2 regions of the Pantoea brenneri genome follow, and region 2 is predicted to be linked to the other one. Evidence: predicted binding sites of a transcription regulator. Region 2 holds the regulator's gene; the other holds the start of a gene.

Region 1 (9,000 bases), on a different contig from region 2:
GGCGCGTTCAGTGCAGGATAGCCTGAAAAAGCAGGGCGCCAACATCGTGATGTTTGAAGGTATCACCGCAGGCGATAAAGATTTCTCCACCCTGGTGGCGCGCTTTAAGAAAGAGAACGTCGATTTCGTCTACTTCGGCGGTTACTACCCGGAGATGGGCCAGATTGTTCGCCAGGCGCGTGCAGCCGGTCTGAAAACCCAGTTCATGGGTCCGGAAGGGGTCGGTAACGCCTCGCTGTCCAACATCGCCGGTGCCGCCTCTGAAGGCATGCTGGTGACCTTACCGAAACGCTACGATCAGGTTGAGACCAACCAACCGATCGTTGATGCGCTGAAAGCGAAGAAACTCGATCCAACCGGTCCGTTCGTCTGGACCACCTATGCTGCCCTGCAATCGCTGGCGGCCGGGATGGAGCGCAGCAAGAGCGCAGAGCCGGAAGATATCGTGAAAAACCTCAAGGAAGGCGCTGCGGTGCCAACCGTGATGGGCAACCTGAGCTGGGATCAGAAGGGCGATCTGAAAGGCTTTGAGTTCGGCGTCTTCAAATGGCATGCCGACGGTACCTCGACCGCTGTGAAGTAAATCAGGCTGTTTACTGGCGGGTCAGGTAGCGGGTAACCGCTGCCTGCTCCCCTGCAACACTAACGCCTGGTCTGTGCTGCCAGGCGTTTTTTGTACTCCGTTCGGTCACGAGCGGATAAGTAAGGGTTAAGGTATGTCCGAGCAGTTCCTCTATTTTATCCAGCAGATGTTCAACGGTGTTACCCTCGGCAGCACCTATGCGCTGATCGCCATCGGTTACACCATGGTTTACGGCATCATCGGCATGATTAACTTCGCCCACGGCGAGGTTTACATGATCGGTAGCTACGTCTCCTTTATCGTGATTGCCGCCCTGATGATGATGGGCATCGACACCACCTGGCTGATGATTGCCGCCGGGTTTGTGATGGCGGTGATTATCTCCAGCGCCTACGGCTGGAGCATTGAACGCGTCGCTTACCGGCCGGTGCGCTCCTCCAAGCGTCTGATTGCGCTGATTTCCGCCATCGGGATGTCGATATTCCTGCAAAACTACGTCAGCCTGACCCAGGGATCGCGCGACCTGGCGCTGCCGAGCCTGATTACCGGTCAGTGGACCGTCGGCGAGAGCAACGGCTTTGCCGCCACCATCTCCACCATGCAAATTGTGATCTGGGTGGTGACGTTCCTGGCGATGCTGGCGCTGACCACCTTTATTCGCTATTCGCGTATGGGCCGCGCCTGTCGCGCCTGTGCCGAAGATCTGAAAATGGCCAGTCTGCTGGGTATCAATACCGATCGCGTCATCTCACTGACCTTTGTTATCGGTGCCGCCATGGCGGCGGTCGCGGGCGTGCTGCTGGGCCAGTTTTATGGATCGATCAACCCGTTCATCGGCTTTATGGCCGGCATGAAGGCGTTCACCGCCGCAGTGCTGGGCGGCATTGGCAGTATTCCGGGCGCGATGATTGGTGGCCTGGTGCTGGGAATCGCCGAAGCGCTGACCTCCGCCTATCTGAGCACCGAGTATAAAGATGTCGTCTCCTTTGCCTTACTGATTGTGGTACTGCTGGTGATGCCGACCGGGATTCTGGGCCGTCCGGAGGTGGAAAAAGTATGAAGTCTTCCTTGCTCAACGCCCTGATTTCGTCGCTGATGTTATTGCTGCTCGCCAGCTTCTTTATGGGTCTGCGCCTGAATCTGGACGGCACTAACCTGGTGGTGCAAAACGCCGGCAGCGTGCGCTGGAACTGGATTGCCGTCGCCTGTGTGGTGGTATTTCTGTTCCAGCTGCTGCGGCCGGTCTGGCAGAGCGGCCTGAAGAAAATCTCGGGTCCGGCGCTGGTGCTGCCAGGCATTGATGGCTCAACGCCGAAGCAAAAACTGGTGATGGCGGTAATGATCGTGGCGGCGCTCGCCTGGCCCTTCCTGGTGTCGCGCGGCACGGTCGATATTGCCACCATGACGCTGATCTACGTGATGCTCGGTCTCGGACTGAACGTGGTGGTCGGCCTGTCGGGCTTACTGGTTTTAGGTTACGGCGGCTTCTATGCCATCGGCGCTTACACCTTCGCTTTGCTGAACCACTATTACGGGCTTGGCTTCTGGCAGTGCCTGCCGCTCTCGGGCATGGTGGCCGCGCTGTTTGGTCTGCTGCTGGGCTTCCCGGTCTTGCGGTTGCGCGGCGACTATCTGGCGATTGTGACGCTGGGCTTTGGTGAGATCGTGCGTATTCTGCTGCTCAACAATACCGCTCTGACCGGTGGCCCGAACGGCATCAGCCAGATCCCGAAACCGACCTTCTTTGGTCTGGAATTTGGCCGTACACCGCGTGAAGGCGGCTGGGATACCTTTCACCACTTCTTTGGCCTGAAATACGATCCCAGTGACCGGATTATCTTCCTCTATCTGGTGGCATTGCTGCTGGTGGTGCTGACGCTGTTTGTGATTAACCGTCTGTTGCGCATGCCGCTGGGCCGCGCCTGGGAAGCGCTACGTGAGGATGAGATCGCCTGCCGTTCGCTTGGCCTCAGCCCGACCCGAATTAAACTGACTGCCTTCACCATCAGCGCCGCCTTCGCCGGCTTTGCCGGCAGCCTGTTCGCCGCGCGTCAGGGCTTTGTCAGCCCGGAATCCTTTACCTTTGTCGAATCGGCTTTTGTGCTGGCGATTGTGGTACTCGGCGGCATGGGCTCGCAGTTTGCGGTGATACTGGCCGCCATTCTGCTGGTGGTCTCTCGCGAGCTGATGCGTGATCTCAATGAGTACAGCATGCTGGTGCTGGGAGGCTTAATGGTGCTGATGATGATCTGGCGTCCGCAGGGACTGTTGCCGATGAAGCGTCCGCATCTGAAGCTCAGACAAGGTAAACAAGGAGAACAGGCATGAGTCAGCCTTTATTAGCCGTTGAAGGTTTGATGATGCGCTTCGGCGGCCTGTTAGCGGTTAACAACGTGGCGCTGGCGCTGCATCCGCAGGAAATCGTCTCGCTAATCGGGCCGAACGGTGCCGGTAAAACCACGGTGTTTAACTGCCTGACCGGCTTCTACAAGCCGACCGGTGGCAGCATTAAACTGCGTGAGCAGCATCTGGAAGGATTACCCGGCCAGAAGATTGCGCGGATGGGGATTGTGCGGACCTTCCAGCACGTTCGTCTGTTTCGTGAAATGACGGTGATTGAAAATCTGCTGGTGGCGCAACATCAACATCTGAAGAGCGGGCTGTTTGCCGGTCTGCTCAAAACCCCGGCGTTTCGTCGCAGTGAAAGCGAGGCGCTCGATCGCGCAGCCAACTGGCTGGAGCGGGTCGGCTTGCTGGATCTGGCTAACCGTCAGGCCGGTAATCTGGCTTATGGTCAGCAGCGGCGTCTGGAGATTGCGCGCTGCATGGTGACGCGTCCGGAAATCCTGATGCTGGATGAACCGGCGGCCGGTCTTAACCCCAAAGAGACGCACCAACTGGATGAGCTGATTGCCGAACTGCGCGGTGAACACAAGGTTTCAGTGCTGCTGATTGAACATGATATGAAGCTGGTGATGGGCATTTCTGATCGCATTTACGTGGTCAATCAGGGAACGCCGTTGGCTAACGGCACGCCGGAAGAAATTCGCAATAATCCGGACGTGATCCGTGCCTATTTAGGAGAGGCGTAAGATGGCAAATGCGATGTTAACCATTGAGAACGTGAGCGCCCACTACGGCAAAATTCAGGCGTTGCATAACGTCAGCCTTTACATCAATCAGGGCGAGATCGTCACGCTGATTGGGGCCAACGGTGCCGGAAAAACCACGCTGCTGGGGACGCTGTGTGGCGAACCGCGTGCCACTCACGGCACCATCACCTTTGACGGTAAAACCATTACTGACTGGCAAACGGCGCGCATCATGCGTGAAGCTATCGCCATCGTACCGGAAGGCCGGCGGGTGTTTTCGCGTATGACGGTGGAAGAGAATCTGGCAATGGGCGGCTTTTTTGCCAGCCGTCCGCAATATCTGGAGCGGATCAAGCGCGTTTATCAACTGTTCCCGCGGCTGGAGGAGCGCAAAATCCAGCGTGCCGGCACCATGTCAGGTGGTGAGCAGCAGATGCTGGCGATTGGCCGTGCGCTGATGAGCCAGCCCCGCCTGCTGTTGCTGGATGAACCGTCGCTGGGTCTGGCACCGATTATTATTCAGCAGATCTTCGACACCATCGAACAGCTGCGCAGCGAGGGGATGACCATCTTCCTGGTGGAGCAGAACGCCAACCAGGCGCTGAAGCTGGCGGATCGTGGCTACGTGCTGGAAAACGGCCATGTGGTGCTGGAGGATAGCGGGGCTGCGCTGCTTTCCAATGAAGCCGTCCGAAGCGCGTACCTGGGAGCTTAATATTCAGAGGCCTGGCTTACTGGTCAGGTTGTGGTTGGGCAGTGCTCGTAATCCTCACGTACTGAATGTACGCTCCGGTTACTGCGCGCTGTCCGCCCGCAACCTGCCTGCGCCGCCGACGGCCTTCGATATAAATGCTCGCTGCGCCGCCGACGGCCTTCGATATAAATGCTCGCTGCGCCGCCGACGGCCTTCGATATAAATGCTCGCTGCGCCGCCGACGGCCTTCGATATAAATGTTCGCTGCGCCGCCGACGGCCTTCGATATAAATGCTCGCTGCGCCGCCGACGTCCTTCGATATAAATGCTCGCTGCGCCGCCGACGGCCTTCGATATAAATGCCCGCTGCGCCGCCGACGGCCTTCGATATAAATGCTCGCTGCGCCGCCCACGGCCATCAAAATGGGTGCGTAATCGCGCGGGCCGGGCATGTCATGGATTGGCTTTAGCGTCTTTCCGATCTGACCGTGTTCTCTGTGCAGGGCTCAGCCTTACAGCAACCAGGCCAGACGTTGTCAAAAATCTCAGCCCGGCCGGTAGCCGCTCCGCCTTTTGCACGCTTAAGCCTGTCATCTGGCTGTCATCCGCCCGTTATTAATCCGTCATTTTCCCGTGTCATGTTACTTCGCGAACCACAAATGCGTGATTTCACGCGTATTTACCTGCACAGGAAAATTCTATGTCCGTCGTTACCTATCGTCGTAGCCTGATCGGCGTGCTGCTTGGCCTGACGCTCAGTGGCCAGGCGCTGGCCGCCACTGAGATCCCGTTCTGGCACTCTATGGAAGGCGAGTTAGGCAAAGAAGTTGACTCGCTGGCGCAACGCTTTAACCAGGCCCATCCCGATTACAAAATTGTTCCGACCTACAAAGGTAACTACGAGCAGAGCCTGGCGGCAGGTATCGCGGCAGTGCGCACCGGCAAAGCACCCGCCGTGTTGCAGGTGTATGAAGTCGGTACCGCCACCATGATGGCGTCGCAGGCGATTGTGCCGGTGCATCAGGTGTTTAAAGATGCCGGTATTCCGTTTGATGAAAAACAGTTTGTGCCGACGGTGGCGGGCTACTACAGCGACAGCAACGGTCAGCTGATCTCTCAGCCGTTCAACAGCTCGACGCCGGTGCTCTACTACAACAAAGACGCGTTCAAAAAAGCGGGTCTTAACCCGGACCAGCCCCCCAAAACCTGGCAGGAACTGGCGAAAGATGCGGCGGCGCTGCGTAAATCGGGCATGAGCTGTGGTTACGCCAGCGGCTGGCAGGGCTGGATTCAGATCGAAAACTTCAGTGCCTGGCATGCCCTGCCGGTAGCGACTAAAAACAACGGTTTTGACGGACGCGATGCGGTCCTGGAGTTCAATAAGCCGGTGCAGGTTCGTCATATCCAGATGCTGGAAGAGATGAATAAACAGGGCGACTTCACCTACTTTGGCCGCAAAGATGAATCCACCGCCAAGTTCTATAACGGCGATTGCGGTATCACCACCGCCTCATCCGGCTCGCTGGCGGATATTCGTCATTACGCCAAATTTAACTTCGGCGTCGGCATGATGCCGTATGACGACAGGGTTCCTGAGGCACCACAAAACGCCATCATCGGCGGGGCCAGCCTGTGGGTGATGAAGGGCAAAGACGCGGCTACCTACAAAGGCGTGGCTGAGTTTATGCAGTTCCTTGCCCAGCCGGAAATCGCCGCTGAATGGCATCAGAAAACTGGCTATCTGCCAATCACCACGGCTGCCTATGAGCTGAGCAAACAGCAGGGCTTCTACGATAAAAATCCGGGTGCTGATATCGCGACCCGTCAGATGCTGAACAAGCCGCCGTTACCGTTCACCAAAGGGATGCGTCTCGGCAACATGCCACAGATTCGTACCGTGGTGGATGAAGAGCTGGAAAGCGTCTGGACCGGTAAACAGTCGCCGCAGGGCGCACTGGATAATGCGGTGAAACGCGGCAATGAACTGCTGCGTCGTTTCCAGCAGCAGGTGAAGTAATCCGCTGTATCGGGCCAGCACCGGCCGGCCCTTTCTCTTTCTGAATCAGAGTGCGCCATGTCCTCATCTCGTCCGGTATTTCGCACCAGCCTGTTGCCCTATCTTTTGGTGCTGCCGCAACTGGTGATCACCGCCATCTTCTTTCTCTGGCCGGCTGGCGAAGCCTTGTGGTATTCGCTGCAAAGCCTCGATCCTTTTGGTCTCTCCAGCACCTTCGTCGGGCTGGATAACTTTAAACGGCTGTTTGCCGATCCTTACTATCTGGATTCATTCTGGACCACCATCAAATTCAGCGGTCTGGTCACGGTGTGCGGCATGGTGTTATCGCTGCTACTGGCGGCGCTGGTGGATTACGTGGTGCGGCTGCGCAAGCTTTACCAGACGCTACTGCTGCTGCCGTATGCCGTCGCGCCGGTCGTGGCAGCGGTGCTGTGGATGTTTCTGTTCAATCCCGGCCTTGGCCTGTTCAGCTACCTGCTGAACCACATCGGCTACAACTGGAACTACGCGCAAAACAGCGGCCAGGCGATGTTCCTGATTGTGCTGGCGTCGATCTGGCAGCAGATGAGCTACAACTTCCTGTTTTTCTTCGCCGCGCTGCAGTCGATCCCCAAATCGCTGGTTGAAGCCGCCGCGATTGACGGTGCCGGACCGGTGCGCCGTTTCTTTAATCTCTCATTACCGCTGATTACGCCGGTCAGCTTCTTCCTGCTGGTGGTGAACCTGATTTATGCCTTCTTCGATACCTTCCCGGTGATCGATGCCGCCACCGGCGGCGGACCGGTGCAGGCCACCACCACGCTGATCTACAAAATCTATCGCGAAGGCTTCACCGGCCTGGATCTCTCCTCATCCGCTGCTCAGTCGGTGGTGCTGATGGTGTTGGTGATCGGTCTGACGGTGATTCAGTTCCGCTTCGTTGAACGTAAGGTGCAATACCAATGATTGAGAATCGACGCGGGCTGGATATCTTCAGCCACATCGTGCTGATACTGGGCGTGCTGACCATCCTGTTCCCGCTCTACGTCGCCTTCGTGGCGGCCACGCTGGATAACGATGCGGTCTATCAGGTGCCGATGACGCTGGTACCCGGCACTCACCTGTGGGAAAACGTCTCGCGCATCTGGACCCACGGTGTGAACGGTAACGGCCCGGCATTCGGCCTGATGCTGCTGAACAGCACCATCATGGCGCTCGGGATCACCGTCGGCAAAATCACCGTCTCGATGCTCTCGGCATTTGCGCTGGTCTGGTTCCGCTTTCCGCTGCGGACGCTGTTCTTCTGGCTGATTTTCATCACCCTGATGCTGCCGGTCGAGGTGCGTATTTTCCCGACGGTGCAGGTGATCGCCGATCTGAATCTGCTCGACAGTTATAGCGGCCTGACCCTGCCGCTGATGGCATCGGCGACCGCCACCTTTTTGTTCCGCCAGTTTTTTATGTCACTGCCGGATGAACTGGTGGAAGCCGCCCGGATTGATGGTGCCAGCGCGATGCGTTTCTTCCGCGATATCGTGCTGCCACTGTCGAAAACCAATCTGGCGGCGCTGTTCGTTATCACCTTTATCTACGGCTGGAATCAGTATCTCTGGCCGCTGCTGATCATCAATGACGCCAGCCTCGGCACGGCGGTGGCGGGGATTAAAAGCATGATCTCCACCAGCGGTTCACCGACCCAGTGGAACGAAGTGATGGCGGCGATGTTATTAACCCTGATCCCACCGGTGGTGGTGGTGTTAGTCATGCAGCGTGCCTTTGTGCGCGGCCTGGTTGAGAGTGAGAAATAAGATGGCAGGCGTAACCCTTCAGGCAGTGACCAAGTCCTACGATGGTAAAAATCAGATCATTCAGCCGCTGAACGTCACGGTAAATGATGGTGAATTTATGGTGATGGTGGGCCCCTCCGGCTGCGGTAAATCGACGCTGCTGCGGATGGTGGCGGGCCTCGAGCGCGTCAGCTCCGGCGACATCTACATCGACAACAAACGCGTCACGCAGGAAGAGCCAAAAGATCGCGGCATTGCGATGGTGTTCCAGAACTATGCGCTCTATCCCCATATGTCAGTGGAAGAGAACATGGCCTATGGCCTGAAGATCCGCGGCATGGGCAAAGAGCAGATTCGGCTACGGGTGCTGGACGCCGCGCGCAGCCTTGAGCTGGATCATCTGCTGACCCGCCGGCCGCGTGAACTCTCTGGCGGGCAGCGTCAGCGCGTTGCCATGGGCCGCGCGATTGTGCGTGAACCGGCGGTCTTTCTGTTCGATGAGCCGCTCTCCAACCTTGATGCGCGCCTGCGGGTGCAGATGCGTCTGGAGCTGCAACAGCTGCATCGGCGTTTGCAGACCACCAGCCTGTATGTCACCCACGATCAGGTTGAAGCGATGACGCTGGCGCAGCGGGTAATGGTAATGAACAAAGGCGTGGTCGAGCAGCTGGGCACGCCGGTTGAGGTTTACGAGCGTCCCGCCAGTCAGTTCGTCGCCTCGTTTATCGGCGCACCGGCAATGAACCTGCTGAAAGGCGCATTCAACAGTGATGGCAGCCGCTTTAATCTGGACGCGTCGCATGCCCTGCCGCTAAGCGAGAGCAAAGCGAAGTGGGCCAACCGTCCGG
Region 2 (9,000 bases):
GAGCCCACTCAGCCGCCCGCGCGCCGAGATCGCCCCAGCGTTGCGGCACCGAGGTGGCCCCGCACAGGCGGGTAATCGAGAAAATGGCGTCAAGCTGACGCGGCGTTATCTGCTGCAGCGGATTGCGCTGATTGACCACCACCACCAGCGCATCCATCGCTACCGGTACCGCCAGCGGAGGATAACCATAGCGCGCTTCAAACGCCTGCCGTTCATCCGCCTGCATCGGGCGGCTCATCGGTCCGAGCTGCGCCGCACCGGCAGCCAGCGCAGTCGGCGCGGTCGACGATCCGGATGCCTGCACCTGCACATTGACGCCCGGAGCCTGCCGACTGAAATCCTCGCCCCACAGCGTCATCAGGTAGCCCAGGGTATCAGACCCGACGCTGCTAAGGTTGCCCGACAGCGCGCCGGGCTGTGCCAGCGCCATGCCCGGCAATAAAATGACCATCAACAAAACAAGTGCGCGCATCAAGCAGATCCGTCAGCCATTAATGGAGGGCATTCTCCTGCATCCCACTGCTGACAATCAACCTTGCCGGCAAGGTAAAGGTAAAACAGGTCTCCTGATGCGGCACGCTGGTGATATCCAGCCGCGCATTATGGTGGCTCAGGGCATGTTTCACGATCGCCAGCCCCAGTCCGCTGCCGCCGGTCGCCCGCGATCGCGCCTTATCGACCCGGTAGAAACGCTCGGTGAGACGGGGAATATGTTCAGCCGCAATGCCCGGTCCGTTATCGCACACCCGAAACGTTGCGCCCTGCTTACTGCGCAGCCAGCTGATATCAATGCGCGTGCCCTCCGGCGTGTGGTTTACCGCGTTGTAGACCAGGTTGGAGATGGCGCTGCGCAGCTGTTCATCGTTGCCAAAGACTTTCAGATGCGGATCGGTATGGAAATGGATGTCGTGACGTCCGCCGCTCAGGGTGGCGGCCTCGTGTTGCAGCAGCCGGAGCATCACCGGCACATCGACCTTCTCTTTCAGATCGATCGCGGGCGCAGCTTCAATCCGCGACAGCGTCAGCAGCTGCTTGACCAGGCTGTCCATGCGGCGCGTCTGCTCCGACATGGTATGCAGCGCCTTGCCGCGTGAACGCTCGTTCATCACCGAGTCATTCATCATCTCCAGATAGCCCTGCAGCACCGTCAGCGGGGTACGCAGTTCATGGCTGACGTTGGCAAAGAAGTTACGGCGCGCCCCTTCCAGCTGGTGCATCTGGGTGACGTCACGCGCCACCAGCAGCCACTGCCCTTCACTGTAGGGCATGACGCGAAATTCCATGTGGTACTGGTTATTCAGCACCAGCGTCAGGGGTTTGTCGAAGTCACGCTGGCGGATATAGCGCGAGAATTCCGGATAACGCAGCAGGTTGAGGATGTTCTGGCCATTATCTTCCGGCCAGCGTAGCCCGAGATGCTGTTGCGCCAGCCCGTTGCACCAGAAAATGGTGCCCTCTTCGGTGGTGAGGATCACCGCATCTGGCAGCGACTCAGCGCCGCTGCGAAAGCGTTTAATCAGGTTGCCGAGTTCACGCCGCCGCCGCCGGTTGCGTAACTGCATCTGGTAGAGCCCGTAAAACAGCGGTTCCCAGCTGGCCCGCCCAGCCGGCGGCGTCATAGTGCGATCGAGCCACAACCAGTGCGACAGGCGCATCAGGTTGTGGAAATGCCACAGCAGCACCGCCAGTACGCTCAGCAACAGCAGCCACGGCAGATAACCGAACAGCAGGCCAAGCAGCAGCGCAGGCAGACACGCCAGCAGCAGTTCTGACAGTAATCTCTTCCAGGAGAGGCGTTCCAGCACGGTGAAAACTCCGTTTAGTAGCGGGCAGAGAAACGATACCCTGTTCCACGGACGGTTTGTACCATGCGATCGTGGCCGGAGACTTCCAGCGCTTTACGTAAACGGCGAATGTGAACATCGACGGTGCGATCTTCGACATACACGTTGGTGCCCCAGACATGGTTCAGCAGCTGCTCGCGGCTGTAAACCCGCTCCGGGTGCGTCATAAAGAAGTGCAGTAGTTTATATTCGGTAGGGCCCATTTCCAGCGGCGTGGTTTCGGACATCACCCGATGCGAGGAGGGATCCAGACTCAGTCCCTGCATCTCAATCACCTCTTCCACCGCCATCGGTGAAATACGGCGCATGACGGCTTTGATGCGCGCCATCAGCTCTTTTGGCGAGAAGGGCTTGGTGATGTAATCGTCAGCGCCGACTTCCAGCCCACGCACCCGGTCCTCTTCTTCACCACGTGCGGTGAGCATCATCACCGGAATATCGCGGGTCATCGCTTCGCGTTTCAGATGCTTAATAAACTGAATGCCGCTGCCGCCGGGTAACATCCAGTCCAGCAGAATCAGATCGGGCCAGGGTTCAATCAGCTTACCCACTGCGCTGTCATAATCTTCCGCCTCAATTGGCTGATAGTCGTTCTGCTCCAGAACAAAGCACAACATTTCACGGATTGGGGCTTCATCTTCCACAACCAAAATGCGCTTAGCCATTATTACTCCTGCTGATATGACGGCTGTCACTGAGATTCGCGGCGCCATTATGCGTCAGATTTGTGACACTTTTATGAAAAACATAACCGCTCATTCAGGCCAGTGGTAATCAATTATGACAGCGCAGCGACAATTTTTCGCTTTGGCCGCAGAGCCAGTATAATCGTCGGGCGAATTACAACGGCAGGGAGTTTTATGCGCATCATTCATACTGCGGACTGGCATCTGGGGCAGTTCTTTTACAACAAGAGTCGGGCGGCGGAACATCAGGCGTTTCTTGACTGGTTGTTGATCCAGATTGAACAGCATCAGGTGGATGCGTTAATCGTTGCGGGCGATCTGTTCGATACCGGCACCCCGCCCAGCTACGCGCGCGAAATGTTCAACCGCTTTGTGGTGGCGCTGCAGCCCAGCGGCTGTCAGCTGATTGTGCTGGCGGGCAATCACGACTCGGTGGCGACGCTCAATGAGTCACGCGAACTGCTCGCCTGCCTGAATACCCGGGTGATCGCCACGCCTCAGACCAACAGCGATGTGCTGCTGCTCACCACCCGTCAGGGCGAGCCGGGCGTGCTGCTGTGCGCCATTCCTTATCTGCGACCGCGCGATATTCTGCGCAGCCGCGCCGGACAGTCCGGACGCGACAAGCAGACCTCGCTGCTGGAGGCGATTGCTCACCATTATCAGCAGCGCGTGGCTGCTGCGCGGGCGCTGGAGCCGGCTCTGCCAATCGTGGCTACCGGTCACCTCACCACCGTCGGCGTCAGCCAGAGCGACTCGGTGCGTGACATCTATATCGGCACGCTGGACGCCTTCCCGGCCTCCGCGTTCCCGGACGTGGATTACATCGCGCTCGGCCACATTCACCGCGCTCAGCGGGTGGCGGGCACTGAGCACATTCGTTACAGCGGCTCGCCGATTCCACTCAGTTTTGATGAACTGGGCAGTGAAAAAAGCGTCTTCCTGCTGGACTTCACCCCGCGCGGTTTGCAAGCGGTGACGCCGCTGGTGGTGCCGCAGGTGCAGCCGATGCAGGTGCTGAAAGGTTCACTGGCGCAGATCGCGCAGCAGCTCAGCGATTTCAGCGACATGCAGCAGGAAAAACCGACCTGGCTGGATATTGAAGTCACCACTCAGGAGTACCTCAGCGATCTGCAGCGTCAGGTGGAAACCCTGACCGCAGAACTGCCGGTTGAGGTTTTGCTGTTACGCCGCAGCCGCGAGCAGCGTCAGCACAGCCTGGCGCGACTCGATAACGAAACCCTGAGCGAACTGAAAGTGGAAGAGGTGTTTGCCCGTCGCCTGGCGCTGGATAGTGAACTGCAACCGCAGCAGATCGATCAGATGACCACCCTGTTCCGCCAGACGCTGGCCGACATTGAGGAACCACAATGAAGATCCTCACGCTACGGTTTAAAAACCTTAATGCACTGCGCGGTGAATGGTTTATCGATTTCCGCGCTGAACCCTTCGCCAGTAACGGGCTGTTCGCGATTACCGGTGCCACTGGCGCAGGCAAAACCACGCTGCTGGATGCCATCTGCCTGGCGCTCTATCACCAGACGCCGCGTCTCGGCGCCATCTCCCAAAGCCAGAATGCGCTGATGACCCGCGACTGCGCCGAGTGTCTGGCTGAAGTGGAATTTGAGATCAAAGGCGAAGCCTGGCGCGCCTTCTGGAGCCAGAACCGCGCACGCGGCACCGCCGACGGCAAACTGCAGGCGCCGCGGGTTGAGCTGGCGCGCTGTGCCGACGATACCATCGTCGCCGACAAGGTCGGTGACAAACTGAGGCTGATTGAGACCCTTTCCGGCCTCGACTTTGAGCGTTTTACCCGCTCAATGATGCTGTCCCAGGGGCAGTTTGCCGCCTTCCTCAACGCCAAAGCCAGCGAACGGGCCGAACTGCTGGAAGAGCTGACCGGCACCGAAATTTACGGCCAGATTTCCGCCGCAATCTATGAACGTCACAAAGAGGCAAAAACCGCGCTCGACCTGCTGCGCAGCCGGGCGGGAGCCATGGCGCTGCTGGATGACGACACGCGCACCGCGCTGCAACAGCAGATGCTGCAACTGAGCGCGGCGGAACAGACGCTGAGCCGTGACTATCAGCACGCCCAGCAGCAGCAGCAGTGGCAGCAACAGGCGCAGCAGCTCCAGCAGGATATCGCGCAGACCCGCCAGGCGCTGCAACAGGCGGAGGCGGCGGCGCAGGCCGCTGAAGCGGACCGACAGCGGCTGGCGCGCAGCGAACCGGCTGAAAAGCTGCGGGCTACCCTGCAGCAGCGTGACGAACGGGCGAATGCGCTGCGTGAGGTACGCAGTCAGCAGCAGCAGCTGTCCGACGCACACCAGCAGGCGCTGGCTGAACAGCAACGCCAGCAGCAGCACTATGCCACCGCCCAGGCCGCGGCGGAACAGGCACGCCAGCAACAGCAGCAACAGGAGAGCCTGCTGACCGAACAGGTGATGCCGCTGGATCAGTCACTGCAGGCGCTGCAACAGCAGCTGACGCAGCAGCAGCAGGAAAAAGATCGCCAGCAGCAGCAGTGCGATCAGACTCAACGTATGCTGACCGATCAGACTCACCAGCTTACCGTCTTACAACAGGCGATCGCGGAGCAGCAAACCCTGCGTCAGCAGTTAGCCGATATGGCGCAATGGGGCGCATCGCTGCCGCTGTGGCAGGAACGATTTGCCCAGCTGGCGCAGCGCGAGGCGACCCTCGCCGGACTGGCGCAACAGCAGCAGCAACAACAGCAGAAAATCGCGGCGCAGCAAGCAGAACGGGAACAGCAGGCTAAGCAGGCATTACCACGCCAGCAGGCTGAGCAGGCCGCCGCTCAGGCGCTGCTGCAAGCGGAGCAAGTACTAACTTCGCTGCAGAAGCAGCATCCGCCAGCCGCGCTGCGAGAGGCGCTGAGCCAGCTGCACAGTCGCCGCGCGGCGCGGCAGCAGCTGTTACTGCTTTCTACCCAGTGGCACCCGCTGCATCAGCAGCTTGGTCAGCGCCAGCAGCAGCTGGCCGGGCTGGAAAAAGCTCACCAGCAGGCGGAGGCGGAATTACACAGCCTGCGCGAAAGATGGAAACGCGAGAAACAGCAGCTGGATGATGTCGATAAAATCTGCGCGCTGGAGCAGCAGATTGCCGATTTTTCGCAGTATCGCGCCCGGCTCACACCAGACCAGCCCTGTCCGCTGTGCGGCTCCTGCACGCATCCGGCAGTCGCCAGCTACAGCACGCTGGAAATCAGCGCCAATCAACAGCGACGCGCTGCCCTGCAACAGCAGGTCGATGCGCTACGCGAGGCGGGTACCGCCAAAAACGAACAGTTAAAGCAGTCGGCGATCCAGCAGCAGACGCTGCGCGACGACATTGCCGAAACCCAGCGGCAGCTTGTTGGTCTGGAGCAGCAATGGCAGGCGCTCAGCGGTGAGCTGGCACTTACCTTCACCCTGTCAGATCGCGACGCACTGACCCAGTGGCAGCAGCAGCAAAATCAACGCGAACAGCAGCTTGAGCAGCAGCGGCAGGCGCTGGAGGCGGCTGAGCAGGCCCGTCAGGCGGCAAAAGATCACCATCTTCAGCAGTCGCAGGCCTGGCAGCAGCATCTGCAGGCCGAACAGCTGGCACAGCAGTCGCTGGATAACCTGCAGCAGGCGCTGAGCGCGCTGCAACAGCGCCAGCAGCAGGAACAGGCGAGCTGGCAGCAGTTGCAGGACGCGGTACAGCAGCAGTTCAGCCAGCATGGCCTGAGCCTGCCTGCCGCCGCTGAACGAGAATCCTGGCTGGCTGTTCAGCAGTCCCGCTGGCAGCGCTGGCAGGAAAGTGAGCAATTACTCGCTAACCTGCAGCCGCAGCTGCTGCGCGGCGAAACTCAGCTGACCGCGCTGCAACAACAGGCTGAACGTGAACAGCAGCAGCTGACTACTCAGCAGCAGCAACTTCACCATCATCAAACCCGGCTCGACGAGATGCGCCAGCAGCGTCAGGCCCTGTTTGGCGATCGCGAGGTCACCGTGGCCCGCCAGCAGATGCAGGCCAGCATCCGCCAGCATGAGGCGCAGCTCGCACAGCAGCAGGAGGGGTTACAGCGGGCGCAAAGCGGAGTCAGCAGCCTGCAGGGCCAGCTGGCGGTGCTGGAGAGCCAGCAGCAGCAGCTCGTCACCCGTCTGGCTGAGGCGGAACAGACACTGCTGCAGGCGCTGACGGCCGCCGGTTTCCGTGATGAAGCCACGTTGCGCGCCGCGCTGCTGGATGAGCAGACCGCCCAGCAGCTGCGTCAACAGCTACAGCAGATCGATCAGCACCATCAGCAGCAACAGACGCGGCTGGCGGATCTGCATCAGCGGCAGGCGGCGCACCAGCAGGCGCAGCCCGCTGCGATGCCAGCCTCGGCTGAGGCGCTGGCGCAGCAGCTGGAACAGTTGCGGCTGGCGCTTCGTGACAATGCCAGCCAGCAGGGCCAGATACAGCAACAGCTACAGAGCGATGCCAGCCTGCGCCAGCAGCAGCAGAGCCTGATGACACAGATTGCAGAGGATGAAACGGTGCTGGCGCAGTGGGGACTGCTCAACGATCTGATTGGCTCCGCCAGCGGCGACAAGTTCCGGCGCTTTGCCCAGGGCTTAACGCTGGATCACCTGGTGGCGCTCGCCAACCGTCAGCTCGACCGGCTGCATGGCCGTTATCTGCTGCAGCGTCGGGCGCAGGATCTGCTGGAGCTGGACGTGGTGGATACCTGGCAGGCTGACACGGCGCGCGATACCCGCACCCTCTCCGGTGGCGAGAGCTTCCTCGTCAGCCTGGCGCTGGCGCTGGCGTTATCCGATCTGGTCAGCCACAAAACCCGTATCGAATCGCTGTTTCTGGACGAAGGCTTCGGCACGCTGGATGCGCAAACGCTCGATACCGCGCTGGACGCGCTGGATGCGCTCAACGCCAGCGGAAAAACCATCGGTGTGATCAGTCACGTTGAAGCGATGAAAGAGCGGATTCCGGTGCAGATCAAGGTGCGGAAAATGAACGGGCTGGGCTACAGCCAGCTGGAGTTGCCGCAGGGATAACGGGCGCCGCAGCGCCCGCTTTGTTGCCGATCAGCGGACGCTGATCGGCCTGTAGCGCGGACCGGTCAGCAAACCGCCCTGCTCATTCTGCGCCAGCAGGCGATTGCTGGTCAGGCCGGCAATCGAGTGAGCTTTATCGCTGACGTTGTTGGCGATCTGTTTAATCGCCGCATTGACCAGCATGCCGACCAGTCCGCCATTGTTATTGTTGCCCTGTTCACTGTCGCTGGCGGTGGCATAACCCTGCCAGATCTCTTTGCCGCTACGCAGATCAACCAGCCGCGCGGTTGCTGACACGGTGGTCACGCTGTCGATCACCCGGTAGCTGCTGCCGTAATCGGTGATCGAGATATAGAGCGCGCTGTCGGCGTGAAAGATCTTATTCAGGCGAGCCGGACTGACTGCCTGGATTTCACTGCCGCTGGTCAGGCCATTCTGCTGGAAAGTCTCTTCCACTACCGCCACCGGAAACACGTAGTAACCCGCTTCGGCCAGCGGCTGGGTCACCAGCGAGGTCAGGCTGTGAGCGGCATTAATATCCGGAGCTTTGTTTTCGGCCGGTAACACCAGAATCGACGCAGGTTTGCTGGCGCGAAACGCGCTGTAGTCATACGGTTTTTTGTGCTGCGCACAGCCGGTCAGCAGCAGCACGGCCAGTGCGCCGCCCAGGGCAATCAGTTTTTTCACCGGGTCACTCCTTGTTTGTCACTCATCAGAAAATCCATGTAAGGGCCGGCTTCCGGAAACAGCTGCTTTTCCATGGCGAACTGGCTAAAGGCTTTATTGGTATCACCGGTTTTGGCGTACAGCAGGCCGAGCTGAGCGTGCAGCCCTGGCGCGACCGGCTGGTTTACCGCACGGGCTTTTTCAACATCCAGATTCAGCGCGTCGATCTGCTTCTGCGGATCGCTATCTTTCTGGTAGTAGCTGTAAATCTGCTGCTGATAATCGCCCCAGTAGTAGAGGGTTTTCGGCGTTTTCGGCGCACAGCCAGCCAGCAGCGCAGCCGCCATCAGCAGGCCGCCCAGTGTGATCATTTTCATTTACTGCTTCCTTATTTAGCCGGACGCCAGGCGCCGCTGTTGATTCCATCCACTAAATGATCGACCGCTTCACGAATCGCCAGATCCATGACTTTGCCGTTCAGCGTCGAGTCGTAGCTGCTGGTACCGCCAAAGCCGATGATTTCCCGGGCAGAAAGCTGGTATTCGCCTGCGCCCTGCGCGCTGAACACTACCTCGGAGGTGGTGACGTCCACCACGTTGAGATTAACTTTGGCGTAGGCGATCTGGCTCTTACCCCGACCGAGAATGCCCCACAGCTGCTGATCGCCGACTTCTTTGCGGCCAAACTCAGTGATATCACCGGTGATGATGTAGTTCGCGCCTTTGATATTTTGCTGGCTGCGCCTGAAGTCCGCTTCCT

The links. Region 2 encodes PhoB, which activates phosphate uptake and scavenging genes when phosphate is short. Its sites were predicted from a motif close to CTGTCATAAAACTGNCNNAT; they were not measured.
Region 1: the regulator PhoB is predicted to act here: its motif matches at 4,979-4,998, upstream of ugpB (sn-glycerol-3-phosphate ABC transporter substrate-binding protein UgpB).

The regions. Positions count from the first base shown of each region.
Region 1 is NZ_JBCGBG010000005.1:106,075-115,074, reverse strand. It holds gene AABB92_RS17925 (branched-chain amino acid ABC transporter substrate-binding protein) at 1-583, shown strand, start outside; gene livH (high-affinity branched-chain amino acid ABC transporter permease LivH) at 717-1,643, shown strand; gene AABB92_RS17915 (high-affinity branched-chain amino acid ABC transporter permease LivM) at 1,640-2,911, shown strand; gene livG (high-affinity branched-chain amino acid ABC transporter ATP-binding protein LivG) at 2,908-3,675, shown strand; gene livF (high-affinity branched-chain amino acid ABC transporter ATP-binding protein LivF) at 3,677-4,390, shown strand; gene ugpB (sn-glycerol-3-phosphate ABC transporter substrate-binding protein UgpB) at 5,070-6,386, shown strand; gene ugpA (sn-glycerol-3-phosphate ABC transporter permease UgpA) at 6,444-7,331, shown strand; gene ugpE (sn-glycerol-3-phosphate ABC transporter permease UgpE) at 7,328-8,173, shown strand; gene AABB92_RS17885 (sn-glycerol-3-phosphate import ATP-binding protein UgpC) at 8,175-9,000, shown strand, end outside.
Region 2 is NZ_JBCGBG010000001.1:2,177,355-2,186,354, forward strand. It holds gene AABB92_RS10325 (PstS family phosphate ABC transporter substrate-binding protein) at 1-472, opposite strand, end outside; gene phoR (phosphate regulon sensor histidine kinase PhoR) at 492-1,805, opposite strand; gene phoB (phosphate response regulator transcription factor PhoB) at 1,820-2,509, opposite strand; gene sbcD (exonuclease subunit SbcD) at 2,705-3,904, shown strand; gene AABB92_RS10345 (AAA family ATPase) at 3,901-7,575, shown strand; gene AABB92_RS10350 (DUF799 domain-containing protein) at 7,606-8,262, opposite strand; gene AABB92_RS10355 (DUF4810 domain-containing protein) at 8,259-8,618, opposite strand; gene AABB92_RS10360 (CsgG/HfaB family protein) at 8,630-9,000, opposite strand, start outside.